3 regions of the Variovorax palleresanus genome follow, and region 1 is predicted to be linked to each of the others. Evidence: riboswitches for the same ligand, from Rfam matches in the RefSeq annotation. Region 1 holds a riboswitch; each other region holds the start of a gene.
The links. A riboswitch is a leader RNA that binds a small molecule or an ion and turns the genes downstream of it on or off. The one in region 1 is predicted to bind cobalamin.
Positions count from the first base shown of each region.

Region 2: another riboswitch for cobalamin. It lies ahead of ACJ7Z0_RS02445 (TonB-dependent receptor); the one in region 1 lies ahead of ACJ7Z0_RS05125 (TonB-dependent receptor domain-containing protein).
Region 3: another riboswitch for cobalamin. It lies ahead of ACJ7Z0_RS02455 (cobyrinic acid a,c-diamide synthase CobB); the one in region 1 lies ahead of ACJ7Z0_RS05125 (TonB-dependent receptor domain-containing protein).

Region 1 covers NZ_JBJNVP010000002.1:272,857-283,070, forward strand. The annotation lists gene ACJ7Z0_RS05115 (ABC transporter substrate-binding protein) at 1-812, opposite strand, end outside; gene ACJ7Z0_RS05120 (bifunctional adenosylcobinamide kinase/adenosylcobinamide-phosphate guanylyltransferase) at 809-1,390, opposite strand; gene ACJ7Z0_RS05125 (TonB-dependent receptor domain-containing protein) at 1,436-3,376, opposite strand; cobalamin riboswitch at 3,470-3,718, opposite strand; gene ACJ7Z0_RS05130 (DUF904 domain-containing protein) at 3,788-4,012, shown strand; gene ACJ7Z0_RS05135 (cell division protein ZapA) at 4,009-4,356, shown strand; gene ACJ7Z0_RS05140 (sulfite exporter TauE/SafE family protein) at 4,639-5,460, shown strand; gene ACJ7Z0_RS05145 (universal stress protein) at 5,537-5,962, shown strand; gene ACJ7Z0_RS05150 (AraC-like ligand-binding domain-containing protein) at 6,002-6,964, opposite strand; gene ACJ7Z0_RS05155 (carbon-nitrogen hydrolase family protein) at 7,135-8,184, shown strand; gene ACJ7Z0_RS05160 (phenylacetaldoxime dehydratase family protein) at 8,202-9,263, shown strand; gene ACJ7Z0_RS05165 (malonate--CoA ligase) at 9,317-10,214, opposite strand, start outside.
Region 2 covers NZ_JBJNVP010000001.1:506,694-516,907, reverse strand. The annotation lists gene ACJ7Z0_RS02445 (TonB-dependent receptor) at 1-1,879, opposite strand, end outside; cobalamin riboswitch at 2,005-2,266, opposite strand; gene ACJ7Z0_RS02440 (Rossmann-fold NAD(P)-binding domain-containing protein) at 2,396-2,677, shown strand; gene ACJ7Z0_RS02435 (TIGR04325 family methyltransferase) at 2,823-3,593, shown strand; partial or broken gene ACJ7Z0_RS02430 (IS3 family transposase) at 3,669-4,241, opposite strand; gene ACJ7Z0_RS02425 (porin) at 4,356-5,081, shown strand; gene ACJ7Z0_RS02420 (ROK family transcriptional regulator) at 5,167-6,327, opposite strand; gene ACJ7Z0_RS02415 (TonB-dependent receptor) at 6,423-9,092, shown strand; gene ACJ7Z0_RS02410 (DUF1868 domain-containing protein) at 9,134-9,949, shown strand; gene ACJ7Z0_RS02405 (ABC transporter substrate-binding protein) at 10,117-10,214, shown strand, end outside.
Region 3 covers NZ_JBJNVP010000001.1:517,126-527,339, reverse strand. The annotation lists gene ACJ7Z0_RS02475 (vWA domain-containing protein) at 1-538, opposite strand, end outside; gene ACJ7Z0_RS02470 (magnesium chelatase ATPase subunit I) at 607-1,701, opposite strand; gene cobN (cobaltochelatase subunit CobN) at 1,701-5,564, opposite strand; gene cobW (cobalamin biosynthesis protein CobW) at 5,584-6,645, opposite strand; gene ACJ7Z0_RS02455 (cobyrinic acid a,c-diamide synthase CobB) at 6,718-8,034, opposite strand; cobalamin riboswitch at 8,216-8,470, opposite strand; gene ACJ7Z0_RS02450 (PepSY domain-containing protein) at 8,483-10,000, opposite strand; gene ACJ7Z0_RS02445 (TonB-dependent receptor) at 10,065-10,214, opposite strand, start outside.

The sequences.
Region 1 (10,214 bases):
GGGCCGGGCCGCACGAGCACGTCGGCCTCTGCGGCATCGAAGCGGCAGATGCGCCCCTCGCGCACCGCGCGGATGCCGCTCCAGCCCGGTCGCTGCTCCATGCCCGCCGCGCTGCGCACGCTGACCATGATGAGGTCGGGATTGGCGCGCACCACGTATTCTGGGTTGAGCTTGGGAAAGGGTCCGAGCGAAGCCGGCACGATGTTCTTCATGCCCAGGCGCGTGAGCGTCTCGCCGATGAACGACGACTCGCCGGCCGCATAGGGCGCGCTGTTGACCTCGAAGTAGACGCGCTGGCCCTTCGCACTGGCGGGCAGCGACTGGGCGGCAGCCGACACGCTGGCATCGATCGCGCGCCAGATGTTCGCGGCCTCGTGGGTGCCGAGCACCTGGTCGAGCTTGTCGAGCACGCGCCGCACGTCGGCATGGCTCTTGGGTTCGAGCACCACCACCTTGAGGCCGAGCGCCTCGAGCCGCTGGGTCACGCGCGACGACTTGGCAAGCAGCACCGCATCGGGCCGCAGCGCGACGATGGCTTCGACGTTGGGATCGATTCCGCCGCCCAGTCGAGGCAAGCCAAGCACCGCGTTCGGCGAGTTGGAATAGTTGTCGACGCCCACCAGCCGCGAACACGCGCCCAGTGCGCAGACCCCTTCAGTCAATGACGGCAGCAGTGTGACGATGCGCTGCGGCGGCTGCGGCAACGTCACCGTCACGCCGCGCTCGTCGACCACGTCGAGAGCATTCGCCGCCAATGCGAAAACGCCCAGGCCGACGGCGAGGGAGAAAGAAAGGATCCAGTGTCTTGTCATGCGGCAGGCGCCTTCAAGGTCAGCGGCAATCCGGCCACCATCAGCGTGACCCGGCCGCACGCGGCCGCCACGTCCTGGTTGAGTCGGCCGAGCGCATCGACGAAGGCCCGCGTTTCGCCGCCAAGCGGAATCACGCCCAGGCCGATCTCGTTGCCGACCAGCACCACCGGTCCGCGTGCTTCGCGCAGCGCGACGAGCAGCATGGCGATATGCGTCGCCGGCGTGCGCGTCATCGGCCGCGCCGATTCGGAACGCAGCGGCATCAGGAGGTTGGTCAGCCAGAGCGTGAGGCAGTCGATCACCACCAGCGTGTCGGGCGCACTCTGGGTGACGATTTCGCGCGCGAGTTCGATGGGCTCTTCCACCGTGCGCATGGCGGGCACGCGCTGCGCGCGGTCGGCCTGGTGACGTGCGATGCGCTCGCGCATTTCGTCGTCGTAGGCCTGGCCCGTGGCAATGAGCACGGCGCGGTGCGTTGCTGGCGCTTCGGCCAGCCAGTCAATAGCGCGCTGTTCTGCGCGCCGGGACTTGCCGCTCTTCTGACCGCCAAGGATGAGTTCGTGCTCAGGCATGGGCATGGGCATGGGCATCAGCGCTAAGTTCGCCGTTTGCGTCGGGTTGGCTTATTGCGGTGTCCACTTCAGGCCGAGGTAAGCGTTGCGGCCGCCGGTGGCGTAGCCGCGCGCCAGCGTGTAGTCCTTGTCGCCCACATTGTCCACGCGCGCCACCAGGCCAAGGTCGCGCGTGATCTGCGTGCTGGCCACCAGGTTCAGCACCGTGTAGCCGCTCAGGGTGCGGGTGTTGGCGGCATCGTCGAAGCGCTTGCTCGACGACTGGATCTCGGCACCCAGCGTCCAGCCGGCCACGCGCCAGTCGGCGCCCAGCGTGCCGTGGCGGCGGGCGCGGCGCGCCAGCAGGTTGTCGGTGTCCAAATCGCGCGGATCCTGGAAGTCGGCCGACGCACGCAAGGTGACGTTGCCGATGCGATGGCCGCCCGACAGCGTCACGCCCTGGTAGCGGGCACGCGCGGTGCTGGCATAGCAGCCGAAGCCGGAGCGGCAGTTGGTGTCGAACACGATCAGGTTGTTAACGCGGTTCTGGTAGACCACGATGCCCGCATGCGTGCCGCCGTCGGTGTACCGCAGGCCCAGTTCGACGTTGCGGCCCGACTCGGGCTTGAGGCTGGGCGTGCCGTATTCGCTGAAGCGCTGGTACAGCGTGGGGGCGCGGAAAGACGTTCCAGACGACACGGTGGCGCGCAGCTTGGGCGTGATCGAGAAGCCGTAGGCCGCACTGCCGGTGGTCTTGCCGCCGAACTCGCTGTCGTCGTCGCGGCGCACGTGCAGCTGAAGCGAATGCGCGCCCTGCACGAAGCCGTAGCCGAGCGAAACCGCATCTTGCGAGCGCTTGCTGGAGAGCAGGCCGGTGAAGAGGGTCGGCGCGTTTTCCAGCGCGTCTTCGCGGCGTTCGAGGGTGGCCGTCACCAGGTGCGGGCCGAAGCGGAATTCGTTCTGGAACAGGTAGCCGCGAAGGTTCGTCTCGGTGCGATAGAACGAAGGCTGCGTCTTGTAGACCGCTTGCGAATCGGTGACCTGCACGCGCGTGCTGTAGATGTCGTTCCAGTTCGCCGACCACGAAAGCCCGGCCGTGCGCAGCGTGTTGTTGCCGATGTCGTTCCTGAACTGGATCGGTGGGCGGGCCCTGGAGCTGACCTGTGCGTCGTAGCCCGCTTCCATGTCGCTGTAGAGCAGCGTGGCGTCGAGCCGCTGGTCGGGGGTGAGCTGGTAGCCCAGGCGCAGGTTGCCGGCGTTGCTGCGGTAGCCGTCGCGATCGGGGCTGGTGTAGCCGTCTCTCGAGGGCGTGCGCTTGTCCAGAGGCTGCACGTTGAAGCCCCTGCTCTCCTCATGCGCGACACCCAGCGAATAGTCCAGCGCGCCGGACTTTCCGCTCACGCCAGCTTCGGCCTTGCGCAGGCCATGGCTGCCGAAGCCGACGCCCGCATAAGGAGACACGCCTTCTTCGCCGCGCTTGGTGAAGAGCTGGATCACGCCGCCCACGGCGTCGGAACCGTACACGGCTGCAGCCGGGCCGCGCAGCACTTCGATGCGGTCGATCTGCGAGAGGGGAATGCTCTCCCAGCCGGCGCCGCCGGTCGATTGCGAATCGACACGCACGCCGTCGACGTACACGGCCGTGAAGCGCGTCTCCGCGCCGCGAATGTAGAGGCTGGTGGTGTTGCCCACGCCGCCGTTGCGCGTGATCTCGATGCCGGGCAGGCGCGCCAGCACGTCGGCGACGCCGACCGCGCCGCTGCGCTCGATGGTCTGCCGGTCGATGACCGACACGTCGCCCACCAGGTCCGACAGCGGTTGCGGCGTGCGGTTGGCCGTGACCACGGTTTCGCTGAGTGCGGCAGCGGCCACGACTTGCTGCGCATGCGCCGCGAGGGGCAGCTGAAACAGGGCCATGCCGCCGAAAGCGGAGGCCAGCGCAAGCGGCAGGCAGGCAAGGCGGCGACGGCGCGCGGGAACACGGCCGAGGGAAAGGGGACCACAGGAAGTCATGAATGGAGCGAACGAACGTCTATGCCCGTCGCCGGCCTCCCCGCCAACTTTTGGGCGCAATGGCTGCCTCATGCATCGAAATCGATCGCGCATGCGGCAGCCGCCTCGTTGGCCGGTATCCGGGCTGGCAGTGCAACCCCACCGCCTTCCCAGGTGCCTGTTTCAGGGCACCCAGTGGCTGAATGGATGAGGTTGACGCTTGCGGCGTCGACTGCTTGACCGTTGCGGGGGCAGCGCAGGCGGCTTCGGCCCGGTTCCGTTTCCGGGGAGCGTTCACTCCTGCTTCCCGTTGAACCGCGGCGTGTGAACCACGCCGCAGGCACCAACGGGCAGGATTTTAGGGCCTCTGCCGGCGCAGTAAGCCAAAAGTTGCGCCGTTCGTTGTTCGGCGGGAAACTACAATCGCCAACCATGCCCGCCTCCAGCCCCATCGACCAGATCGCCGAGCGTGTGGAACGCCTGCTCGTGCGTCATGAAGAGGTGCAGCGCACCAATGCGCTGCTGCAGGAGCAGGTCGAAGCGCTCACGCGCGAGCGCGACGCGCTCAAGTCGCGGCTTGCCGCGGCCCGCACGCGCCTCGATGCACTGCTCGAGCGGCTGCCGGCCGAACCACCTTCCGAAGATTCCCCCGCATGAAGCAGATCGAAGTACAAATCATGGGCCAGAGCTATCTGCTCGGCTGTCCCGACGGCGGCGAGGCGCAGCTGCGCGAAGCCGTCGATCGCGTGGACGCGGCCATGTGCAAGATCCGCGATGCGGGCAAGGTAAAAGCACGCGACCGCATCGCGGTGCTGGCCTCGTTGAACCTGGCTTTCGACCTGGCCGCGCAACAGACCGCCGCCGCGGCTGCAGCGGCATCCGCACCTGCTGCCGCGGCTCCCGTGGGCGAAATCGGCGAGGCCGGCGAAGCCGATGCCAAGGCCGCGCAACTCATCCAGAAACTCGATCAAGCCCTCGCGGGCGATGATCATTTGCTCTGAGCGGCCGCGTCCGGTCCGCCAGAGGCGTAAAATCCGAACTGTCTGCGGTGCGCGTCGGGCTTAATATTTCCTTGTTCCAATGCTCTCCGGAGCCGGGCTTGGTACATCGCTTGACGGGCGTGATCATCTCGCGTTAGATGAACCCGAAGTCTTGCTGCCCTCGCCCACCTGAACCCTGGTTCAGGATGCGGGTTCGGCGCCCACTTGCAGACACCTTTTTCTGTTGACACGGCCCCTGCATGCACTGCACGGGGCCGTTGCTTTTTTTCAAGGCCCCGCTGCGTGACTTCCCTGCTCGACCCCCTCCTGATCGCCGAATTGGCCGCGCTCGGCCTGGGCACCGGTTTTCTGGCGGGCCTGCTCGGCATCGGCGGCGGCATGCTCATGGTGCCTTTCATCACGATCATCATGGGCCATCGCGGGGTTGCTTCCGATCTTGCGGTGAAGATGGCCATTGCCACCTCGATGGCCACGATCATCTTCACCTCGGTGTCCAGCGTGCGCGCCCATCACAAGCGCGGCGCGGTGCGCTGGGACATCGTGCGGCGCCTTGCGCCCGGCATCGTCATCGGCAGCCTGCTGGGCAGCCTCGGCGTGTTCGCGCTGCTCAAGGGCACGGTACTGGCCATCGTCTTCGCGCTGTTCGTTGGCTTCTCGGCCACGCAGATGTTCCTCGACCGCAAGCCCAAGCCCACGCGCCAGATGCCGGGCACCGCGGGGCAGCTGTCGGCGGGCGGCGCCATCGGTTTCATCTCGGGCCTGGTCGGTGCGGGCGGCGGCTTCGTCAGCGTGCCGTTCATGACCTGGTGCAACATCTCCATCCACAACGCCGTGGCCACCAGCGCGGCGCTCGGCTTTCCGATCGCGGTGGCCAACGTGCTGGGCTACGTGATCAGCGGGCAGTCGGTGCAGGGCCTGCCGGGCGGCTCGTTCGGGTACATCTGGCTGCCGGCGCTGGCGGTCATTGCGGTATGCAGCGTGCTCACCGCACCGCTGGGCGCAAAGGCGGCGCACAACCTGCCGGTGAAGAAGCTCAAGCGCGTGTTCGCGAGCATCCTGTACCTGCTGGCGGCCTACATGCTCTGGAAGGGCCTGCAAGGCTAGGCCCACCACCCGAAAACCCCTCGGGTCCCGGGTGACACCCGTTGCGACGCCGGCGCCCCGGCCGTATAACGGTCGCATGAAAATCCTCATCGCCGTCGACGGCAGCGCCTATACGCAAAAGGCGCTCAGCTACATCCTCGCCAACCGCGCCATGTTCGTGGATGGTCACGAGCTGACCATCGTGCATGTCTGCACCGGCATCTCGGGCCACGTCGCGCGCCACCTCAGCAAAGAGGTGGTCGACGACTACTACGCCGAAGAAAACGCCAAGGTCATCGAGCCCGTGAAGGCGCGGTTCGCGGAGAACGGCGTGACCAACTACACGGTCGACAAGCGCCACGGCCACGCGGCCGAAGAGATTCTCAAGTCGGCAGCGGCGGCACACGCCGAACTGATCGTGCTCGGCACCCACGGCCACGGCATCTTCGGCCGTGCGTTGATGGGCTCGGTGGCCACCAAGGTGATTTCAGAGACCGACACCACCGTGCTGCTCGTGCAGTAAGTAGGTAGGCAGGCAGGCGCCAAGCCTTCTTTTTTCTTTCTATTGAACGCGCTGCTGCCGCCACTCGCGCGGCGAGCAGCCGAAGCGTTCTCGGAATGCGCGGCTGAAGTGCGCCGCGTCATTGAAGCCGCGGCCGTAGGCAATGTCGGCCACCGGCCGCCCGGCCAGGCGCGGCTCGAGCAGGTCGCGGCTGCAGGCTTCGAGCCGCCGCTCCCAGATGTATTGCGAAGGCGTGAGCGGCTCGCTCTTGAAGACGCGGTGGATGTGGCTTGCCGACACGCCGAGCTCCGCCGCGAGGCTTCCCACCGAAAGAGACGGATCGGCCAGTTGCTCGTCGATGCGGCGCTTCACGCGCGCAAGGTGGTACGCCGTGAGACTGCTCAGCCCCGGCGAGCGCGCCGCGGGCAACGTCTGCAGGCCCGCAACCAGAATGCTTTGCACACCGTTGGCCACCGCGAGCGCGGAGGCCGGTTGCAGCGTGTCGATGTCTTCGCGCAGCGTGCGGATCATGCCAAGCAACAGGTGCCCCGCGCCCTCGCGTCCCGATACCGTGGTGGCCGTCAGGGCTTCGGTATCGTGCAGTTCGCTGCGCAGGCGTTCGCCGGGGAGCTTGAGCACGATCTGCTCGAAGGTATCGTCGAACAGCAGCTCATACGGCCGGGTGCTGTCGTACAGCGCGAAGTCGCCCGTCGCCAGCACGGCATCGCGCCCATCCTGCCGCACCACGCCTTGCCCGCGCGCCTGGATGCTGACCAGGAAGTAATCGTCGCCCGAGCGCGAGATGTGCCCCGGCGTGCGCATGACCTTCTGCGGCCCTGACTTGACCACCGACACGTCCAGGCTCGGCAGCGTGTGCTGGCGGATGCTGCCTTCGAAGTTGCCCGCGCCCCGTTCGCGCACCGGATCGCACCCGAGCTGCACGTAGACGTTGCAGATCATGTCGGTCCAGTAGGCGAGCCGCTGGTCGCGCGGGACGGCGTCGGTGCTGAGCAACTGGTTCATCGGGGGTCCTTGGGGGAGTCGGCATGCAACGCTGGAACAAGAACGCCGCAAGTTCGGATCAAGGCGTTTCGCGGCGGCGAATCTACGCTTGAAGCAACCCGCATGCCACCGCGCAAACCCGGTGCCAGGTGTGCGAAGTTGTTTCATCACCCCGTTTCTGGAGACCCGCCATGCCCACCACCGTTCATCCCAAGCTCCGCGTCGCCGCCGTGCAGGCCGCGCCCGTGTTTCTCGACCTCGACGGCACCATCGACAAGACCATCGACCTCATGGCCCAGGCGGCCGGCCAGGGCGTGAAGCTCATCGCCTTTCCCGAAACCTGGGTGCCCGGCTACCCCTGGTGGATATGGCTCGACTCGCCGGCCTGGGGCATGCAGTTCGTGCAGCGCTACCACGACAATGCGCTGGTCGTCGGCTCCGCCGAGTTCGACCGCATCAGGGAAGCCGCGCGCAAGCACAAGATCTGGGTTTCGCTGGGCTACAGCGAAAAGGCCGCCGGCAGCCTCTACATTGCGCAGGCGCTGTTCGACGACGAGGGCAGCACGGTGCAGACGCGCCGCAAGCTCAAGCCCACGCACGTGGAGCGCACCGTGTTCGGCGAAGGCGACGGCTCTGACCTGGCCGTGGTCGAGACGCCCATCGGCAACGTCGGATCGCTCTCGTGCTGGGAGCATCTTCAGCCGCTCAGCAAGTATGCGATGTATGCGCAGAACGAGCAGATCCACTGCGGCGCCTGGCCCAGCTTTTCGCTCTACCGCGGCGCGGCCTATGCGCTCGGCCCCGAGCTCAACAACGCCGCGAGCCAGGTGTACGCGGCCGAGGGCCAGTGCTTCGTCGTGGCGCCGTGCGCCACCGTGTCGCAGGCGATGAGCGAGCTGATGTGCACCGACGCGGGCAAGCAGCAGATGCTGCGCGTCGGCGGCGGCTTTGCGCGCATCTACGCGCCCGACGGCTCGCCGCTCGGCACGCCGCTGGCCGAAGACCAGGAAGGGCTGGTGATCGCCGACATCGACCTGGGAATGATCGCGCTCGCCAAGGCGGCAGCCGACCCGAGCGGCCACTATTCGCGCCCCGACGTCACGCAACTGCTGCTGAACAAGACACGCCGCGAGCCCGTGGTGCTGCAGCGCGCGCCCGAGGTCGAAGGCGGTGCCTTCGAAGCCATCGTCGCCACGCCCGAGCCGGCAGCGGCGCCGCGCCAGCAGCCGCTGGCCGCCTGAAACACCGGAGCCACGCCATGGAATCCGCCATTGCCGAGCACCTGAAGTGTCCCCGCACGCGCCACCGCCGCGTGGAGGACGACTACGCGCCGCCCTACCCCGTCTGGTCGGCACGCGCGCCGGCCGAGGTCAAGCAGGTCGTGATGGGCTATTTCGGGGTGCAGTCGCGCGGGGCCGAAATGCGCGGCCGCGCGTGCGCGGCGCTGATGAAGATCACGGCCGGCTTCGCCCTGCCCGACGGCCCCGGCCATCACGACTTCGCGCATCATGTCGATGCCGACGGCTACGACAACATGATCGCCATCGCCTACTGGGACGACCCTGCCGCGCACGCTCGCTGGTGCGGGGCACCCGGCATCGATGCCTGGTGGCGCTCCGACGAGCGGCTGGCGGATGGCCTCGGCTATTTCCGCGAAATCGTTTCGCCGCGCGCCGAGCACTTCGAGACCATGTTCAACACGCCGGACCGCCTCGAAGGCGTGGGCGTGGTGATGGGTGGCGTGAGCGGCGAACTGCAGGAGCATGGCTACTGGGGTTCGATGCGCGACCGCATCCCGTTGTCGCAGACCGATGCCATGGCGCCTTCGGGCACGCGCGCCATCATCGCCGGCGCTCCCGCACCGGGGCAGCGCGTGCGCGTGGCAGGCCACGAGAACATCGCGATGATCCGCTCCGGCCAGGAGTGGGCTGACACCACGGGCCAGGAACGCTCGCTCTATCTCGGCGAAATGGAACCCGTGCTGCGCGAGGGCATGAACTTCCTGCGCGACCAGGGCCTGGGCATCGGCTGCTACAGCAACCGCTACATGCATCACCTCGACGGCAAGGGTGCTCCGCTGGAAAAATCGTTCGGCCTGAGCTTCTGGCGCTCGCTCGCCGACATGGAACGCTGGGCCGAATCGCATCCCACGCACGTCGCGATCTTCGGCAGCTTCATGCGCTACGTGCAGGCGCTGAACTTCCAGCTGCAGCTGCGCGTGTACCACGAGGTGTCGGTGCTGAAGGCCGACGAGCAGAGCTACGAATACATCAACTGCCATGCGCGCAGCGGGCTCATGAACGGGGTGGGCGTGGGCTGACCCATTGCCCAGCGCCGCACGCCGGAATCCGCGGACGCCGCCAAGGAAAAGCCCTAGGCGAACAGCCGCTTGTGCTGCTCCCGCAGCAGCGCCTTCTGCACCTTGCCCATGGCGTTGCGCGGCAGTTCGCCGACGACAAAGCAGCGCTTCGGAATCTTGAAGTTCGCGAGTTTCGACTTGAGTTCCGCAACGATGGCATCGGCGTCGAGCACTCCGCCCGCCTTGGGAATGACGATGGCGACGCCGACTTCGCCGAAGTCGGGGTGCGGCACGCCGACCACGGCGCTCTCGGCCACGCCGGGGAGCTCATTGATGTAGCCCTCGATCTCAGCCGGGTAGACGTTGTAGCCGCCGCTGATGATCAGGTCCTTGCTGCGCCCGACGATGGTGATGTAGCCGCTGCCGTCGATCTTGCCGACGTCGCCGGTCTTGAAGAAACCGTCGACGGTGAATTCTTCCTTCGTTTTTTCGGGCATGCGCCAGTAGCCCGCGAACACGTTCGGCCCGCTGACCTCGATGTTGCCGATCTCGTCGGTGGTGCAGTTGCGGCCGCTGTCGTCACGCACGCGCAGCTGCACGCCCGGCAGGGCGAAGCCGACCGTGCCGCCGCGGCGCTCGCCCTGCGCGGGGCTGTAGGGGTTGGAGGTGAGCATGATCGTCTCGCTCATGCCGTAGCGCTCGAGAATGGTGTGGCCGGTGCGCTCGCGCCACTCGTCGAAGGTTTCGATGAGCAGCGGCGCGGAGCCCGCGACGAAGAGGCGCATGTTGCGCACCGCTTCGCGCGTGAGACCGGGCTCGGCCAGCAGCCGCACGTAGAGCGTGGGCACGCCCATGAACACCGTGGCCTCGGGCAGCTTCTCCACCACGCGCTTCGGGTCGAACTTCGAGAACCAGATCATCTTGCTGCCGTTCAGCAGCGCACCGTGCAACGCCACGAAGAGGCCATGCACA
Region 2 (10,214 bases), on a different contig from region 1:
CGACCCATGCGAGATTGCCGCTCAGTGTCAGCTCGCGTGTCGCCTTCCAGACCGCGGCGAGTTCCAGGCCCTGCGCGGACTGCTTGCCGCTGTTGACTGTGAGCGTCGGGTTGCTGAAATCGCGCGACAGCACGTTGTCGAGTTCGATCCTGTAGGCCGCCAGCGTGTAGTCAAGGCGGCCCTCCATCGCCGACTGCTTGAGGCCGAGCTCCAGCTGCTTGCCCGTCGAGAGGCTGAAGGCGGCGTTGGCCGCCGAGAGCAGCAGGAGGTTGCCCGTACCGACCGGCGCGCTCGCGTTCGAGTACTGGGCGTAGACCGAAGTGTGGTGGTCGATCGCGAAAACCGCGCCCAGACGCGCCGATGTGGGCTTGTACTTCTGCGTGAACGATGCCCGGGCCCCGGTGTTGAGGTCCATGTTCTGGCGCGCCAGCTTCACGTAGTCCTGCCGCAAGCCGCCCACGAGGGTCAATCGGTCGCTGACGGACAGGGCATCTTCCATGAAGATGGATCCCGTGGGAATCCGTGCGTCGAAGATCGTGCGATTGCCGGCACCCGCGAACAGGGCGGGGTTCGCGGCAAAGTTGCCGTAGCGTCCCGGGATGGTGGCGAACTCGCTCACCGAGAGCGCATTGTTGGCTGCGGTCGATCCGTTGGAGAAGTCGCGGTTGGAAGAAAAGTCGGTCTTCGTGTATTCAAGCCCCCCAACGAACCGGTTCTTCATTCCCCCGATCGGCGACGTGTTCGTGAGATCGAGCCGATTCGTCAGGATCTGGTGGTCGTGCGTGATGCCGACCAGGTCGCGCACGATGCGGCCCGGCGCAGCGAAGGCAAAGGACTCCGAATTGCGCCACGCCCTGTCCGCCGTGTAGTAGGAAAGCTGGTTGCGCAGCTTCCATTCCGGCGCGATCTGCCAGCTGAGCTTGGCGCGCGTCCAGAGGCTGTTCGCACTCATCTCGGCATCGTCGAAGTTGTAGTTGCGAAACGCGATGCCGCGATCGACCAATCGCCCGCTGGCGTCGCTGACGATGTCCGTCGGCTGGAGCGCATAGGCGCGCGGCACGAGCGGCGTGCCCTGGTAGGACAGCGCACTGTCCCTGGCGTAGTCCATCGACAGTTCAAGCGTGAGCTCACGCGTCAATGCCGTGCTGAAGCCCATGGTGAGGTTGTCGTAGCGCTGCTTGTTGCGGTCGATGTACCCACCGGTCTGCTGGTGGCTGAAGTCCAGTCGGAAAGCGCTGGCCTCGCCCACGTTGACACCCAGGCCGACGCCGGCCCTGGCCGTGCCGAAGCTCCCATAGGAAAACATGGCCTCGGCCCCGGGGTTGCTGCGGTCGGGTCGCTTGGTCACGAAGTTGACGGCCGCGCCGATGGCGCCTTCACCGTAGAGCACCGACGAGGGGCCCTTCAAGACTTCGATGCGCTCATAGTTCCAGGTGTCCTGGGGCCGGCTCACCATCGTCGGCACTGCAATGCGATCGCCGTCGAACAGATAGGTGATGAAACCTCCGGTGAAGCCGCGCGTCGAGATCACCGATGGCGATCCGGGCGCTCCACCGGCAGTGATGCCCACCCCGCCGCGCAAGGCCTCCTCGAAAGTCCGTGCGCCACGCCGTTCCATGGTTTCCTGGCTGATGACCTCGACCGAAGCCGGCGTTTCCATCACGCTCAGGCCCAGCCTGCCGGCAACTTCGGTCGTTGTTGCCTGAAGCGCTGGCGCCTGATCCTGCCGGGGGGCCGTCACCTCGATCGGTCGCAAGCTCTCTTGCGCCAGCGCAGACGTGCTGGCGAGCAAGGCGACAAGGCCCGGGATCGTGATGTGTCGGGTCGTGAAAGGACCTGAAACCCGGGGCCGGATCCCGAGCTCGGCAGGCTTGTGCATATGCTGTTCCTCTAGCCCGCATTCCCGCTGGGCTGTTCCAAGAGACACACGCTGCAATTGCACGAGCCGATGCCAACCCGGCACGCAGGTGCCGAGCAGCCCGGACAAACGCACTCCCGCAGCGTCCGAAGGCGATTGCGAAGGCCGGTATCCGGGCTCGCGGGTTGCTGTCATGCGCTTGCGCACAACAACAGAAGCCTCGCCTTCCCACGCTCGATTCAAGCGCAGTGGCTGCGAACACCCGCAGGTGCTCACTCGAAACTTCTCTATCCGCTTACCGTTGCGGGGGCAGCGCAGGCATTGCGCGTCATCGACGCGCGCACCTGCTTCCCGTTTAACCTCCCAAACCATTTCCGGCATGGGGGGCACCTTCGAACCGTGGCGGAGATCGCTCCAGCAAGGAGGGTTCTACCGACCGGGCGGATTATAGGAAGCGCCAACGGCTCTGATGCAGAAATTGCAGACGGCCGAGGTTGAACAGGCTCTTGTGGATGTGATGCAGCAGTTCGACAAGACGTGGCACTGGCGACCACGCCCGCCGAGCAGTTGCTCGGCCTGCCGCTGATCCGCTCGACAGCCGCAGACGCCTCGCTGCACGCCTACCAGATTTCCAAACGCGGCAATTCGCTGCGCGTGATGGCCGAAGCGGTGCGCTGGGGCAAGCGCGGCGCGGGCTACCGCCACATGCTCGAAGCGAGCCCGGTCGGCCGCGCCGGTACGCATCGGCGAGCTGCAGGCAGCCCCATTCGCCCCCTAGCAAAAGCTGAGCAGTTCGTCACGCTGGCATTTTCCCGGTGATGTGGTGGCCCGAACTCGCGTTCGGAGACGGTGCCACCAAGATCTGGCCGGAATCGCTAGGATTCGGAGATCGCAGTTCTCCGCGGCGGCGCGCCGTTAGGGCGTCGCGCAGTGGTGTTCTTTCAGCCAAAGAGGAAACCAGCTCATGCTTGCCAACCTGCTGCCCTTGCGCTACCGCGTCCACGCGTATCGGCGCAAGTTCCTCGTCAATGAAACCGAAAACCTCTTCATGGGCTCGTTTGAGAGCTTTGCGGCCGCGGAGGCCGGGGCGCCTGATTCGAAGGCTGTGGGATACAGCAACGCCAAGGCGGCTGGTGAGCTCTACAGCCACCAGATTTACTTCTACGACTATCCCGGCCTTTTTTGGCTCGGAAGATCGTTCGACGATGGCATGCGGCGCGTTTTCGACCTGGGCGGCAACGTGGGAATAAAGTATTACGCGTTTCGCCGTGTTCTGCCTTATCCCGATGACCTGCGCTGGACAGTCTGCGACGTCCCCGGCGTGGTGCAAACAGGGAAAGAGCTGGCCGTTCAGCGCGACGCGCCCGCCCAGATGGACTTCACCATAGATTACAAGGATGCAAGCGGCTGCGACGTACTGTATGCCTCGGGCAGCCTGCAGTATTTGCCGCAGCGAATCGCCGAGATCCTGGCCGTTCTCGCAGTAAAGCCGAAACGCATCGTGCTGAACACGACGGCGGTGCACCCCGAACGCACGCTCTACACGATCAACAGCATCGGCATTGCGTTCTGCCCCTATCGCATCCAGCACGTCGAAGAACTGTGGGCCGAACTCAGAAGCGCTGGCTACAAGCGCCGCGATGCCTGGCGCAACGAGGTCCTGACAATCGAAGTGCCATTCGTCGAGGGCGGCGACAAGCCGTACTACGCCGGTTGCTGCTTCGATTTGGCTTGATGAAGGTGCCAGCTCGGTGTTGATTGCCACGGAAAACTCACCCGGCGGGGGTGCGGATAAAAACTTGGACTGGTTCTACGCCGCAAGTCCAAGACTCTCTCGGTACTCGATGGGGCTGCGAGAGCCAAGGGAGATCTTGATCCGCTTCTCGTTGTACCAGCGGATGTAAGAATCAACTTCTTTGATGAATTGCTCGACCGAGACGGCCCTCCAGTCCCGAGGGTAGAACAATTCCGTTTTCAGCCGACCGAAGAAGCCTTCGCATGCAGCGTTGTCAGGCGAGCACCCCTTGCGAGACATCGAGCGAATGAGCTTCGCATCTGCGATCCTCGATAGCCAACCAGGCCAGCGATAGTGGGCGCCGCGATCTGAGTGGACAACGGGCCGGTCGTTAGTTTCGACCACCGTCTCGATGGCCGCATCCAACATCGTGTTGACGAGCTCAGCGTCTGGATGCGTCCCAATGGACCAGCTGATGACCAGACCATCGAAGCAGTCGATGACGGGCGAGAGGTACACCTTGCCGGCCGGGATCTGGAACTCGGTGATGTCGGTGAGCCACTTCTCATTCGGCGCTGCGGCGTGGAAGTCGCGATTGATGAGGTTCTCGGGCGCCGGACTGATCTCCCCCAGATAGGAGCCGTACCGTGCGTATTCCGATGCTCCCTGAGCACCCATTCCAGTTTGACCTGAGCACCCGTTCCGGTTTGGCCTGAGCTCACGCACCGGGTCCATCGTCAAGGCCAGTGCGATGGACGCGGCGTGGGACTGCACGTCGCCGCTCGCGGCTTCATTGATGGTCGGCGGACACCGCTGTACGCACTCGTCACGCGACATACCGAGTTCGTCATCCACGATGCCGGTGCAACCGCCGTGGGCACCTCGATCCTGAACGCACGGACGCGGGAGTCGAATGCCATCGGCTATGCGAGCCCCATCGTCAACAACTTTGTGTTTCGCGCGGGCTACTACCTCAACGGCGATGGGATCACGGAGGCCGCCAACACGCCTGTGCGTTTCGAGAGCGACTACAAGCAAGCCGACGTATCGCTCAGCTACGGTGAGGGTAGTGGGCCGCTGGGCCTCGGCGTGGGCTATGGGCAGAACAAGAAACGGGGCGGCGCCCTGGTCAATGACGTCAAAGACAAGTGGATGGCTGTTGCCTCATACGACTTCGGCGCCATCCGTGCATGGGTGCTCTTCAACCGGGACAACACTCAGGGCGGTCCGACAGCGCGGAGCAAGACCGATGTCCATTACGTCGGTGCGTCCTGGGACCTGGGGAACGGGAAGCTCGTCGGCAACTACATGACCAAGGATGTCCAGACCAATCGCGATGCCAAGCTCAAGCGATTCCAGCTGGGCTACCTCTACAACCTGAGCAAACGCACCAACCTGTACGCCTTCCTTGATCGAAGCGATCCAAACAATCGTGTCGCCAATGACGTGGTGCGCGCCGTGGGCGCCGGCATTCAGCACAACTTCTGAAGGCGGCGGCAGGCTCGAGCCTTGCCGCCTCGGTCTCTTCGGCCTTGTCGTACGGTCGGTATTTCAGCGAAAGCATGCCTGCTGCTCACAGAAAGAAGTGTTCCTTGAATGGCAGATTCGCGGCTCCAATGGACGCCGCATCCCGAGGTCCTTCCGAGACGACCAGTCGAGGGTCCGGCATGGGCGCGTCGCGCCGCGCCTGTTGTTGGAGGTCCACCTTGGCAATGAGGCGATGGGCCAGATCGGAAGGAAGTCTCGCCCCAAACACGACAGCCTGCGGATCGCATAGCGCGGCGATGGCCGCGATGACGATGGACAGCCCCGGGCCGACCTCGTCCAGCCAGGCTTCGATCTCCGGCCATTCGGGGTCGTAGATCGCGAGCATGGCTTCGATGTTCGGCACATCACGGCCGCGCTGGGCCACCTGCTGTCGCAGTCCTTCCAGGCTCGGGCGCTTCAAGCCGGTCAAAGGAAAGATGCGGCCCAGCTCGCCTGCATTGCCGTGGCTGCCTTTCACCACTCTGCCTTCCTTGATGACGCCTCCGCCCAGCCCGTCGGTGAAATGCAGATAGACGAAATTCGATGCCCATCGACCGACGCCGAACAGGCTCTCCGCGATCGCCGCGCAATTTGCGTCGTTATCGAGCCACACCGGCATCTCCAGGCGGGCACGGAAGTACGCGTCCAATTCTTCCTGCATCCACTCCTCGGGCATGGACAGCGGGGGGTTCACGCGCGAGCCGCTGCCGATGAACGGCCCCGTCATGCTCAGTCCCATGCCGAACACCTTCTCGGGATCGATGCGATGTTTCCTGAGCATCATCCCGACTGATTTGCGCACCCCCGTGGCCACGGCCGCAAGGCGCATCGGAAACGTTGGCGTGAAGTGGGTTTCGAGCAGCTGTCCGGAGAAATTCGAAAGCGTCACGCCGAAGCCGTCGACCATCACCGACGTGCCGATGCAGTAGGCGAAATCCGGTGCCAGCGTGACGGATGCGCTCGGCTGCCCTCGTCCACGGATCGATGGCGTGCCCAGTTCAATGAGCTGGCGTTCGCTGAGGCTGTCGATGAGTGCCTTGGCCCCCGGCGCGCTCAAGCCGGAAGCGCGCGTGAGATCGGCCCTCGAAATGGTTCCGGATCGGCGTATGGCGTCCAGGAGTGCGCGTTCATTGGGATTGACGGGAGATGCTCCTTCGCGCCGGAGGAACTGCGGTCTGAGCGTCGTGGCTTGGCGATCTGCGGTCATGCAACGGAGTGTAGGCGGCGGGATGTCACATTATTTTAATTTAATGAACTTAAAGTAATTGCCATTCCAAACCAAACCCCTCGAGGAGCGTTCCCGTGTCAAGCCCAAGTCCCGCGATCCAGAAGCCGCCCGGCAGGCGCCACGCCACTGCTCACCCTGCAGGTCGGCCATCGACGATCACCGCAGCTGTTCTTCTTGTTCTCGCTGCTTCCGCAGCAAACGCGCAGCAAGCTGCGGCACCGACGTCGGAGCCTTCGCTGGGGACCGTGGTGGTCACGGGGGTGCGCTCGTCCAACGCAAAGACGATTGCCGCGAAGAAGGAGTCCGCGGTGGCCGTCGATACCATCGCCGCCGACGAGATCGGCAAGCTTCCCGATTTCAACGTCGGAGATGCGCTCAAGCGAGTGACCGGCGTCAACACGCTGAGCTATCAGGGGGAGCCTCGGTTCGTCATCATTCGCGGACTGAATGCCAACTACAACGTCACGCAGATCGACGGCTTCGCCTTTGCGACAGCAGACATCGGAAGCCGGCAGATACTGATGGAAATGCTTCCGTCGAATATTGCGCAGCGAATCGATGTGACGAAGAGCTTTCTGCCTCAAAGCGATGGCGCCGCGATCGGCGGCATCGTCAACATCGTCACCGCCAACGCCTTCCAGCTCCCGGACAACACGGTCGACGTATCCGCGAAGCTGGGCCAGAACCTGATGGGCGACAAGTACGGCGGCTCGAAGCCAGGCGGTGAGGCTGCGGGCAAGTGGGCGAAGCGCTTCGGCGATCACAACGAATTCGGCTTGCTGACAACGGCCAGCTACTGGAGCCGCAGCATCAATGTGCCGCAAATCGAATCCGGAGGCACTCTGAACTGGTATGACCGCAACGGGAAACGCAGTTCCACGCCCTACTCCGGCAACGGCTATGCGGTTCCGACCGAGCGGCGCTGGTACAACTATGACAACAAGCGCGAGCGTCTTGGGTTGACGACGCGGCTGGACTGGAGGCCGGAAGGGCCGTTGTCTGGCCACCTGAGCGCCTACATGCTCAAGCAGAACGAAAAATCCAACAGAAACGACCTCGTCGCGGCTGTGAATGGAACGGCTGCCAATGCCAATCAGACGCCCACGTCGGGCACCTTGAACTCGATCGATCAGACCGCCCAGCTGGGGCGCTTGCGCTGGCAGCGGATGCTCTACGGCGCAAATGGCGAACTGGCCTATGAAATCGAGCCGGGGTGGACGGCCGACGTGCGGGGAAGCGTCTCCCGGTCGTCCGTGTCCAACCCCCAGACCTGGGACAACTTCGTGCAGAAGGGCATGTCCTTCAACTATGACACCAGCGGTGCGACGCCCGTGTTCAACGCAGTGAAACCGCTCGATGCGGGCAACCTGGCTCGCTACCCGCTGAACTACCACCGGGAAGACGCCACGGAGTACGCGCAGACGGTCTACGACCTGCAGGCGAACACGCGCCGCAACATGGAGAGCGACAGCCGAGGGTTTGGCTTTGGCCTGGGCGCGCGTTTTGTTTCGACACGCGCCGACACCTCCTTTTCGCGCTCGACATGGAGCGGGATGCCTTACAGCCTGGCTGCCGTCAGCTCGGGCACGATTTGCGGCTTCAATTGCAACGGCAGCGGCATTCCGGTGATCGATCCGGGCCTTGCCGATGCGGCATTTGCCGCCAACGCCGGCAGGGTGCAGGCTGCGATCGACACGGCCGCGCAGTACGGCGGAACCTACGGCTACCGCGAAGACGTCTATGCCGCCTATGCCCAAGGCCAGTACAAGACGGACCGCTTCCTGCTGGCGGGCGGCTTGCGGTTCGAGCACACGAGTTTCAACACCAATGGATTCCTTTCCACCAATGGCGCTTGGAATCCGGTGTCGGCCAAGAAGGACTACGACAAGCTCCTTCCCTCGGTCGTTGCCGTTTACGACACCACGTCATCCAGCAAGCTCCGGGTGGGCTTGTCGCAAACGATGGGCAGGCCGCGCTTCGATCAAATGGCGACTCGCGGAGGAGCATTGGCGTCCGGCGGAAGCGTCGCGACCCTTTCGCAGGGCAACAGCGATCTGAAACCACGGCTGTCGAACAACGTCGACATCGGCCACGACTGGTATCTCGACAACGGGCGAGGGATCGTTTCCGTCGCGGCGTTCTACAAGGAGATCAAGAACGAGATCTTCAACTACGGACAAACCCAGCAGATGCAGGTCAGTGGCGTGTCGACACCGGTGCTGGTCACGCAGGCACGCAATGTGGACGGGCTGGTCAGGCTGTCGGGCATCGAGCTCGGAGCGACGAAGGACCTCACGTTCCTGCCGGCTCCCTTCAATGGCCTGGGCATCAGCGCCAACGCCACTTTCACCCACGCCAACTATCCGGTCACGCTGACGGATGGATCGACCACGAAGCTGGCCGCACTGCCGCAGCAGCCAAGGAAGATCGCGAACATCGCGCTCTACTACGACCGCGGTCCGCTGCACGCAAAGATCGCCTGGAACTACGTCAGCAAGCTCTGGGACGACCGCTTCCCGAACTACAGCGCGCTGGGCTTCTATGCGAACCGCTACCAGCAGTCCACCAGGAATGTGGACCTGCAGATCGCCTACGACGTTTCGAAGCAGCTCAGCCTGACGCTGGACATCCTCAACCTCACGGGCCAGGGCATGCAATACAACTTCGGCCGTTCGCAGGAGTACGTCCAATCGGCATGGAAGCTTGCGCCCTCGGTTCTCGTCGGCCTTACCTACAAGCTGTGATGTTCGCTCTTCCTTATCCACACTTCAGCAGGATCTCCACCATGCTTCAGCGTCGTCTGTTTCTGTCCCGCGGCTCCGCCGTGGGGTGCGTTGCGGCTCTCGCCGGCACCGGTGCCGTATGTGCCGAATCGGCATCGAGCGAGGCGCCTGCGCACACCGTGCAGCCGCACCGTGCACCCCACGACGTCGGTCGAAAGTTCAGGGCCGACGGAACCGTGCAGCCCTTCGCCGGAAACACCTTCATCGGGCACGTCGGGCAGCAGGGTGCCGACTTCGACATGTTCGACCGGCTGCTGGACGTCTATCGAGACCTGCCGCGCCAGTCTTTCGCAAGGAAGCTCAGCATCCTGCCGCCGTCGAGCTATCACGTCACCGTCTTCGTCGGACTGAACGAGGTGGATCGCGGCAGGCCCAGGTGGCCCGGCGAGTTCTCGCCCGATACGCCCATGGAGGCTGTCACGCGCATCTATGCCGAGCGCATGCGGGCGCTGGACGCCACAACAACGGAGCCCTACGATTTTGTCGTCGACGGGAAACCTGCCCTTCGCAGCGAAGGCACGCTCCAGATCAAGCTCAAGCCCGCTCGCGCGGAGACCAAGAACCGGCTGGATGCCGTGCGGGGACAGCTGTCCCGGTTGACCGGCCTGCGGGACGCCAACCATGAGCGCTACCAATATCACCTGACGCTCGGCTACCTGCACCAGTTCCTGACGCCCGAGGAATCGGCCGAGATGCTCCAGGCGAGCGAAAACTGGGCGCGCAATGTTTCAGAACTCGGGCAGCCGTTGTTGATTCGCAAGCTTCAGTTCTGCGCGTTTCGCGACATGTTCGCGTTCAGGGTCGTTCATCAGGCTTGAAAACTGTTCTGCTCAACTCGCACTGTCATCTTCCGGAGACGGGTGAAATTCGCATGAAAGCGCACATATGGGCCGCCCGCCTTCGGCGGCATGTCCTTGCCATCGCCAGGTGCGCCTCGGTGCTTGCATCCGCGTTTGCGTTCCAGCCCTCGCATGCGCAGGTGCCGATGAAGAACGCGACCTTCGATGTTCGGGCACTGACGCGAGAAAACTTTTACGCGGTGCTCGAACCTCTTGCCAGAAAAGAGGGCGAGTTGATGCTTTA
Region 3 (10,214 bases), on a different contig from region 1:
GCGCGGCTTCGTCGAAATCGATGATGACGACATGCCGCGGGGCCTCGGGTGCCGCCGGCTGCTCCAGCGTCCGGCCATCGGTCAGCAGCCAGAGCCAGGATTCGGCCGGGCCGTCGCGACGCTCGGCGCGGCGCAGCACCTTGTCGGCCTGTGCCAAAGCATGCGCCAGCGGCGTGCCCCCGCCACCGCCCAGCGCCCGAACCTTTTCCCTGCAAGACGCGCGCGCCCGACCGGGCGGCAGCCGCAGCTCGACGCCCTGACCGCCAAAGCTCAGCATGGCCACACTGTCGCCGGCGCGCGCTGCCTGCTCGATCAGCCAAGTGGCGTGCCCCTTGGCCAGTGCCAGTCGCCCGCGCTGGCGCATCGAGCCGGAGGTGTCGAGCACGATCAGGTGCAGACGCGCCGGTTGCACCGAGCGCTGGGTGTAGCGCAGATGCCCGCCTTGCAAAGGCTGCGGGCCCTTGGCCAGCAGGGTGGGCAACCATGCGATGGAAGCCCGCGAAGGCCCGGCATCCGGATGTGCAGGCGGCGCCAGCAATGGCTGCCGAGCTGGATTCAGCCACCGCAGACCTCCGCGCCCGGCGCGCATGAGGCGGCTGCGGTGGCTCACGCTTTTTTTGCGGGCCACCCTCCTTCGGGCAGCACGCGGGCAGTGGCTTCGGGAATCGGCGGCAGCGCACCCCAGTCGCCCATGGGGGAACTGTTGGCGGAGGGTGCGGAACTGCCGGTGGATGTCGGCGCCGCCTGCCGCATGTCGGCTTTCGGCTCCGGCGCCGGGCTGCTCCTGCCCTCCTCCCGTCGATGGGCCAATGCCAGTTCCGCCACCGCATCGACATCGTCCGTCGTGACTTCGGTGCGGCCCTCGAATGCAGCGAGCGCACGCGCCGCTCTCAGCATCACAAGGTCGGCCCGCATGCCGTCCACGCCAGCCGCGAGCGCGCATTCCGCAGCGCGCTGCAGCACGGCATCCGACCACGCCAGGCGCGCCAGCCCGGCGCTGGCTGCAACGACCGCCGCAGCCAGGCGGGCCTGTTCACCGGCATGTGCTTCGGCCACCCCAAGCGGGTCTTCGTCGAAGCGCAAACGCGCGCGCACGATCGCCATCCGCTGCGCGGCCTCGCTCGGGTTGGCCAGCGCCACCGACAGGCCGAAACGATCCAGCAACTGGGGGCGCAGTTCGCCTTCCTCGGGATTCATGGTTCCGACCAGCACGAAGCGTGCGGCGTGCTGTTGCGAAATGCCGTCGCGCTCGACGGTGTTCACGCCGCTGGCGGCGACATCGAGCAACGCGTCGACCAGCGCGTCGGGCAGCAGGTTGACTTCATCGACGTACAGCACGCCATGGTGGGCGCGCGTCAAGAGGCCCGGTGCCAGGCGCAGCCGCCCATCGCGCAGCACGTCCTCGACGTCCAGCGTTCCCACCAGCTGCTCGACGGTGGCGGACAGCGGCAAGGTGACGAAGGGCGCAGCCGATGAAGCGGGCGTAGGCGGCAGCAACGCGGCCAAGGCCCGCGCCGCGGTCGACTTCGCGGTGCCGCGCGGTCCGCTGATGAGCACGCCGCCGATACCGGGGTCGATGGCCGCGAGCAGCAGCGCGCGTTGCAACATGGGTTGACCGATCAGCGCACTGAAGGGGAAGGTCGTGCGGCCGGCGGGCTCGAGCTTCGGGCCGGCGATCGCTTCGGTGGAATGGGGTGTCATCAGAGCGGCCCTTCGCCGTGGTCCTCGAGCCGGCGCTCCAGCGCCAGAAGGTGGTGTTCGATACGTTCGCGGTGGTCGCCGGCCTCTTGCCACAAGCCGCGCCGCATGGCGTCCAGCAGGCGTTCGCCAATGCTGCGCAAGGCCAGCGGGTTGTGCCGCTGCAGGAACTCGCGCGTCTTGTCGTCGTGCAGGTAGGCATCGGCCACCAGCGCGTACTGGTGATCGCCGACCACGCCCGTGGTGGCGCTGTACGCGAACAGGTTGTCCACGGTGGCGGCGATCTCCGCCGCGCCCTTGTAGCCGTGCCGCTGCACGCCGTCCAGCCACTTCGGGTTGACGGCGCGCGATCGCACCACGCGCGCGACCTCTTCGCGCAAGCTGCGGATGCGCGGCGACCCCGGCACGCTGAAATCGCCGTGGTAGAGCGCAGCCGGTGCGCCCGCAAGATGCGCCACGGCGGCCGCCATCCCGCCCTGGAACTGAGCGTGATCGGCAGCGTCGAGCACGTCGTGCTCGCGGTTGTCCTGGTTGTGCAGCACCGCATCGAGCTGCCCCAGACGTTGCTCGAACGAGGCGCGCGCGGCAACACCGTGTTCGCCCTGCCCATAGGCAAAGGCACCGGCCTGCAGATAGGCCTGGGCGATGTCGGCACTGTGTTGCCATCGACCGCCGTCCAGCACCTCCTGCACACCCACGCCGTAGCCGCCAGGGCGCGGGCCGAACACGCGCCACGTGGCCTGGCGCTGCGCCTGGTCGACGGGCTGGCCGGCCGCCAGGGCCTCGGCGGCCTCGCGCCGCACGCGGGCACGGATCGGGTTCACCTCGTCGGATTCATCGTCTTCGCTGATCGCGGCCACGGCGCGCACGGCCGTGTCGAAAAGGTCGATCACGTTGGGAAAGGCATCGCGGAAGAACCCCGACACGCGCAGCGTCACGTCCACACGCGGCCGATGGCGCACAGCCATCGGCAGCACTTCGATGTCGATCACGCGCGCGCTGCCGTCGGCCCACTTCGGCCGCACGCCCAGCAGCGCGAAAGCCTGCGCCACGTCTTCGCCGCCGGTGCGCATGGTGCTGGTGCCCCAGACGGACAAGCCCACCTCGCCAGGCATCGCGCCGTGGTCTTGCAGGTGCCGCTCGATCAGTCTTTCCGCCGCGGCCGCACCCATGGCGTAGGCCGTGGGCGTGGGCACGGCACGGGTGTCGACGCTGTAGAAATTGCGTCCGGTGGGCAGCACATCGGGCCGACCGCGCGACGGCGCGCCGCTCGGGCCAGGGGGCACGAAGCGTCCGGCCAGGCCTCGCAGCAATTGCGTCATTTCCTGGGGGCCGCAGGCATCGAGGCGGGGGGCCAGCACCTTCTTCAGGCGCTGCAGCACCGGTGCCGCATGCGGCCAGTCATGGACATCGAAGGCATCGTGCGCAGCGCCCGCCCGGGTGTCGCCGGACACCGCCTGCGCCGCCACCAGGCGCGCGGCCAGCAGTTCCAGCCGCTCGCGCGTGTGGCCGGCGTGGCGCCATGCCTCGGCACTGAGCGCTTGCAACTCCTTCGGACGCGGACCATGCCACGGCGCGGCCCAGTCCGGCGCCAGAGCGCTGAAGCCGTCCGCGCCCTCCACGCCAAGGTCTTGCGCCAGTGCGACCAGCAGGCTCTTCTGGCTGGCGGCCGTGCCGCCCGGAAAACGCGCCAGCGCCAGCAGCGTGTCGATGCGCTGGCGGCCTTGCGGCGAACGCCCCAGAACATGCAGGCCGTCACGAATCTGGGATTCCTTGATCTCGCAAAGATAGGCGTCCAGCCCCTTCAACAGGCTCTCCCGGGCACTCTCGTCGGTCGGCCGCGCGAAACCCAGTTCCTCGTGCAAGCCTTCGCGCACGGTGCGTCCGAGGATGTCCTCGCGCAGCAGCCGCGCGCGTCGCGGGTCGAGCGACAGGGCTTCGTAGTACTCGTCCATCTGCCGCTCCAACTGCTGGAGCGGGCCATAGGTCTCGGCGCGCGTCATCGCCGGCATCAGGTGGTCGATGATCACGGCCTGGGTACGCCGCTTTGCCTGGCTCCCTTCGCCCGGGTCGTTGACGATGAAGGGATAGAGATGCGGCAGCGGGCCCAGGATGGCGTCGGGCCAGCACGCCTCGCTCAGTGCCACGCTCTTGCCCGGCAGCCACTCGAGATTGCCGTGCGTGCCCACATGCACCATCGCGTCGACCGCGAAGGCGCGGCGCAGCCAGAAGTAGAAGGCCAGGTAGTGGTGGGGCGGCACCAGGTCCGCGTCGTGGTAGGTGGCCGCCAGGTCCACGGCACGCCCGCGCGCCGGCTGAATGCCGACGAAGACGTGACCGAAGCGCAGGCCGGCAATCGTGAAGCGCCCGCTGCGCAGCGACGGCTCTTGCTCGGGCGCGCCCCACCGGGCGTTGACCGCCGCCCTGCTGTCGGCGGGCAATCGATTGAAATCTTCCAGGTAGTCGGCCAGGGAAAAGCTCTGCGCGGCGGGCCGGCCGCCATTGGCGTCGCTGTCGTTGGTGATGCCGCGCAACAGCGCTGCGATCAGGGCGTCGCCGCTGGCGGGCAGATCCCCGGTCAGGTACCCCGCGGCCCGCAGTTCCTGCAACACGACCACGGTCGACGCCGGAGTGTCCAGCCCGACGCCATTGGCGATGCGCGCATCGTCGATCGGGTAGTTGGCCAGGATCAGCGCGATCCGCTTGTCGGCGTTGGGCTTGTCGCGCAGCACGCACCAGCGGCGTGCCAGTTCGGCCACGAAGGCCATTCGGCCGGGCTCGGCCTGGTAGCGAAGCACATCGAGCTCGGTGTGCTCGCAGCGCCGGGCCATGCCCTTGAAACTGATGGCGCGCGTGAGGATGCGCCCATCCACCTCGGGCAGTACCACCTGCATGGCCAGATCGCGCGGCGCGAGGCCGTGCGGGTCGGCCAGCCATTGCTCCTGCGTGCCGCCGGCCGTAATGAGCTGCAGCACGGGGGCGTCCCCGGCCAGCGTGGCCAGCGTCGCCAGTGACGGGTCGCCGTCGCCTGCGCTCCCATCGTCGCGGCCGTCGATCGACGCCACCGCGAAGCTGGTCGCGTTCAGTACGATCGCCACGCGGTGTTCCGCGACCAGCGCCTGCACCGCGGCGTGGCTGTCGGGGTTCTTGAGCGAATCCACGGCGAGGGCCACCGCGTTCAGGTCGGCGGCCGACAGCGCTTCCAGCATGGCGTCGAACACCGCCGTGTTGCCCGCCTGCAGATGGGCGCGGTAGAACAGCAGCAGCGCCACCGGCGCTTCTGCCTTCCAGGTGGCGCAGCCGGCAGCCTCCCGTGGCCGATAGCGCACGGCCGAAGGCAGGGTCACCGGCTGCAGCGGCCGGCTGCCCAGCCCGAACGCCGCATGGCCGATCAGCGAGAAGAAGGCCTTCGCATTGTCGAGCCCTCCTTCGCGCAGGCACCGCCAAAGATGGCGGCAATCGTCATGCGGCGCGCTGCTGCGCATGAGCAGCTGCATGTCTTCGGAGGCATCGCCCGAGAATATCGCCAGCCATTGACCGCGTTCGCGTGCCGAGGACATGGCGCGCTCCACCAGGTAGGCCCAGTCGCTCGGGGCACCCAGATGGTCGATCACCACCACGCGGGCATGGCGCAGCACGTCGTCGACATACATGTCCACGGAAGCCGGCTGTCGAAGCCACATCAGGTTGGCCAGGCGCACGCTGGGATAGTCGGCGCCCATATGCCCGGCCGCGTCGGCGAGCAGCGACAGGGTGGTGTCGGCGGCGCTGAGCACGACCACCGAGGCGGGCGTCTGCGCCACGCGCACGACGCCCTGGCCGCCGTCTTCGACGTGGCCGCCGGGGCGGGTGGACAGCAGATGCATGAGGGCTTTCGGCGACGCGTCAGGCCACCGCGGCCACGTCCAGCACCGCGTCCAGTTCGGCTTGCAAGACCGCCGCATCGAGGCCTGCCCCGATCAGCACAAGGCGCGTCTGCCGAACCTCGTCGGCGCGCCATGGCCGGTCGAAGTAGCTGTCGAAGCGCGTGCCGACGCCTTGCACCACCAGCCGCATCGCTGCGCCGGGCAGGGCGACGAAGCCTTTGGCCCGATAGATCTCGTGGCGCTCGACCAGACTCTGCAAGGCGGCCAGCAAGCGGCCGCGGTCAGGGACCTGCAGGGTCACCGAGACCGAGTCGAAGGCGTCGTGGTCGTGGTCTTCCTCCTCGTCGTGGTGAGTCTTGCGCTGGTCGATCGCATCCTCCACCGCCCGCTCCATGCCCAGCAGCACACCCAGGTCGATGCGCCCGTGCTGCGCATGCACCAGCTTCACGCCTGTCGCGGTCTCGGCGCGAATGACGGCCTCCACGCCGGCCAGCGTCGCCGCGTCGAGCCCATCCGTCTTGTGCACGACCACCAGGTCGGCGGTCGCGAGCTGGTCTTCGAACAACTCCGACAAGGGCGAATCGTGGTCGAGGTTTTCGTCGGCGCGGCGCTGGGCATCTACCGCCAGCGGGTCGTCCGCGAAGCGGCCGGCGGCGACGGCCGGTGCATCCACCACCGTGATCACCGCGTCCACCGTGAATGCGTTGCGCAGCGCCGGCCATTGGAAGGCCTGCACCAGGGGCTTGGGCAGGGCCAGGCCCGAGGTCTCGATGACCAGGTGATCGATCTGATCGCGCCGCGCGGCCAGTTGCTCCATCACCGGCGCAAACTCTTCCTGCACGGTGCAGCACAGGCAGCCGTTGGCCAGCTCGAACAACTGGCCGTCCGGCGCCCCGGTCTCGTCGCAGCCGATGCCGCAGCCGCGCAGCAACTCGCCGTCGATGCCCAATTCGCCGAACTCGTTGACGATGACCGCGATACGCCGGCCCTGGGCGTTCTGCAACAGGTGGCGCAGCAGCGTGGTTTTGCCGCTGCCGAGAAAGCCGGTGACGATGGTGGCGGGGATCTTGCGGCTTTGCATGGGCGTGGGCGTCGAGGTTTGCATGGGCTGTGGTGGTTCTGTGGGGTCGCGTGCGGCGTTGCCAGCGCGCGATCAGGGCTTGAACAACGCGGCGATGGCCGCCGGATTGCTCGGAAAGTACAGATGCATGAAGGACGCGAAAAGGCGTTTCTGGCGGAAGACCGCTTCGGCTTGGCCGTGGTGGCGCCGGGCCCGCGTGTGCAGTGCAGCCGGCGCGCGCGTGTCGATGCGGGCGTGATGAAAAGTGTGGCCGCGGACCTCGCCTTCGGGCAACTCCAGACTGTGCATGCCGAGGTTGACGAGCCGGTCGGACATCGCGCCCTGCCCGGGCAGCAAACCCAGCATGGGCGCCTTGTGGCCGGCAGCGTCGCTCAGCGACTCCAGCAGCACCAGCATGCCGCCGCACTCCGCGACCATCGGGCGACCCGCAGCATGGTGCGCAGCGATGGATTCGCGCGTCGCTGCATTGCCCGCCAGCGCTTGCAAGTGCAGTTCCGGGTAACCGCCCGGAAGGTACAGCGCGTGCGCCTCTTGCGGCACCGGTTCGTTGGCCAGCGGCGAAAAGAAGCACAGTTGCGCGCCCAGCATACGCAGGAGCTCGAGATTGGCGGAATAGACGAACGAGAAGGCGGCATCTTGCGCGATGGCGATGGTGACGCCGGCGAGCGAGGCGGGCAGACCTGAATCCGAAGCCGAGCGCAGCGGCGCGTTGAATTCCACGGCAGGCGGCATCGGCAGCGCCCCGTGCTCGGCAAGCGCAAGCGCGGCGGCTCCGATGCGCTCGGCGATGTCGTCGACCTCGCCGGCCTGCACGAGGCCGAGGTGACGCGACGGCAACGCGTAGTGCCCGCCGCGCGGCAGCGCGCCGTACCAGGCCATGCCGGCCGGCAGGCTCTCGCGCACCATCTGCGCATGGCCCGCGCTGCCCACGCGATTGGCCAGCACGCCCGCCAGCTGCAGGCCGGGGCGATAGGTCGCCAGCCCGTGGGCGACTGCACCAAAGGTCTGCGCCATCGACGATGCATCGATCACGGCCAGTACCGGCAGTCCGAAATACAGCGCCAGATCGGCACTCGACGGCGCTCCATCGTGCAGCCCCATCGCGCCTTCGACCAGGATCAGGTCGGCCTCTGCAGCCGCACGGTGCAAGAGCTCGGCGCAGTGCGCCTCCCCTCCCATCCACAAGTCGAGCTGCTGCACCGGCGCGCCGCTGGCACGCTCGAGGACCATGGGGTCGAGAAAATCCGGCCCGGTCTTGAACACGCGCACGCGCCGGCCCTGGCTGCGATGCCAATGCGCCAAAGCGGCAGTGACGGTGGTCTTGCCTTGGCCCGAGGCCGGGGCCGTGACCAGCAGCGCGGGACAGCTGAAGTCTGCGGGTGCAATCATCCCTCGACCCTCATCGGCCTGCCGGCCACTCGCAGCGCGTGAACGCCACCGCACAGCGGCATACAGCGGCGTGAGCCAGGACCATGTCGCCTGAAGGGGATGCGTGTCATAGAGAAAATACCGCGCCAGCCATGCTCACCCGCTTCCCCGCAGGTACGCACCACAAGGCGCGCCGTTCGCGCAGCGCGCCGCCTCGTTGGCCGGTATCCGGGCTGGCGAAGACGACCCGTGTTCCCTTCCCAGGCAGCGCAGATTGCGCGGATTCACCTAGTGGGCTATAGACACGAGCGGCGAGCACGAGGGCTCACGTTCGCTTACCGTTGCGGGGGCAGCTCAGGTTAGGGCGCGCGATGGCTTGCCGCGCCACCCCTCCTGATTCCCGTTGAACTGCTTCGACCGGAAAGACGAAGCGAGCACCAACAGGCTGATCATAGCGGAACACCTCCACTCATGCGGTGCGCCGCCCGGTTGTCTTGCGCGCCACCGCCTTGGGCACCAGGGCGCGCCAGCCGATGACGCACGATGTGATGCACAAGGCAATGCCCAGGGCCGACAGGATCAGCACCAACGCCTCGCGCAACCGAGGCCGTTCGCGCAGCGGCTCGAAATCGAGGCTGTGCAATCCCTGGTACATGAACCGCTGCCATCGTCCCGACCGGTCGACCCGCAACAGCACCCTGCCCGAGGCGGGATCGGCATAGAGGTCCGTGCCGTCGGACCAATGCGCGCGCCAGACCGGCAAGGGCCGGCCCTCCGAGGCTTCGGCCGAGCCTGGATTCTTCGCGTAGTAGGCATCGTCATAGCGATCCATCCGCACCACGCTCGACGCAGGCCTGTCTTCGCCACGCAGATGCCGCAGGACGCCCGACATCAGCGCATCTGGCAGTGCCGGATCCAATGTCGATGCGGCGCTCACGTCGTCAGCGCGCACCCACCACCGCCGGTCCGTGCCCTGGATTCGATACCAGACCTGCGCGCCGACTCGAACCCGCTCCAGTTCCAATGGCTGCGCACCGGCCTCGCCGGCCGAGACCGCAGCCAGGGCAAGCGGCGGCGCCAGGACCGCGTCCCGGCCAGGGCCGAGCCAGCGCTCGCGCTCGGAAGCCGACAGCCCGCGTGACGAGAACACGCCATAGGGATTCATCGACATCAGGCCCGAGAAGATCCAGGTGAGCGTGAACACCGCGGCGACCAGGCCCGCGATGTGATGCCAGCGCATCCAGAACTTGCGATAGGGAATCCAGCGCGTTCGGTTCAGGAACAACTGCCAGATGCCTAGCGCCAGTCCGGTCGCGGCCAGCACCACGCCAGGGATCGACAGCCAGACGACCACCTGGTTCCACGCCTGCGGAAACTGCCGCAGCACGGTCGGATAGATCCAGTGCGGGACCGCACCGATCCAGTTCCAGAACCGCTCGCTGCGGCGGGTGTCGCGCACCACTTCGGCGGCAGTACTCGAGACGTACAGTTCGAGACCGTCGTCTCCTTCCAGGCTGACCTTGAAGAGCGGACGGTATGGATCGAAGCCTTGCGGAACCGTCCATTGGTCACGCTCCAGCGCTTCGGCCGAAAGCGCGCGTCGGCCGCTGAAGGACTCGGCCACCTTCATGGCCTGCACGGCGCCGAGCGGGGCCGTCGCGGTGCCGGTGCGGGCATCGAAGGCTTGCCACTGCGCGGCCTTCGCCTGCCCGGCGTCGACCAGCAGTCGCCAGACCGGCTCTCCCGGGCCGGCCATGCCCAGGCGTGCCTCGGCGAAGCTCACGCCGGCCCGCCTGGCAGCCTCTTCGGCGGTCAGGCAGCAACCAGCGCCGAGCGCCAGAGGCTGCAACCCCGCGCGCCGCTCGGCCTGCGAGAGGTTCGGGAACGGCACGTAGTACAGCACGATCCCGGTGACGAACCACATCAGGAACAGCAAGGCCAACGAGATGCCGAGCCACTTGTGGATGAAGATCAGTGCGCGCTTCATGCCCGTGCCGCCGGCGCATGGCGCCGTGGCCTGAATGCAGGAATGGCTCTCCCGCGCGCGCTCATCAGAAGGCCGCCCGGTAGCTGACTTCGAAGCTGCGCGGCGCGCCGATCATGACTTGATTGTTCGAATTGGCGCCGCTCCAATACGCGTAGAACTGGTCAGTCAGGTTGCGAACGCGAAAGGTGATTTCGCCCTTCTGCAGGCTCCAGGT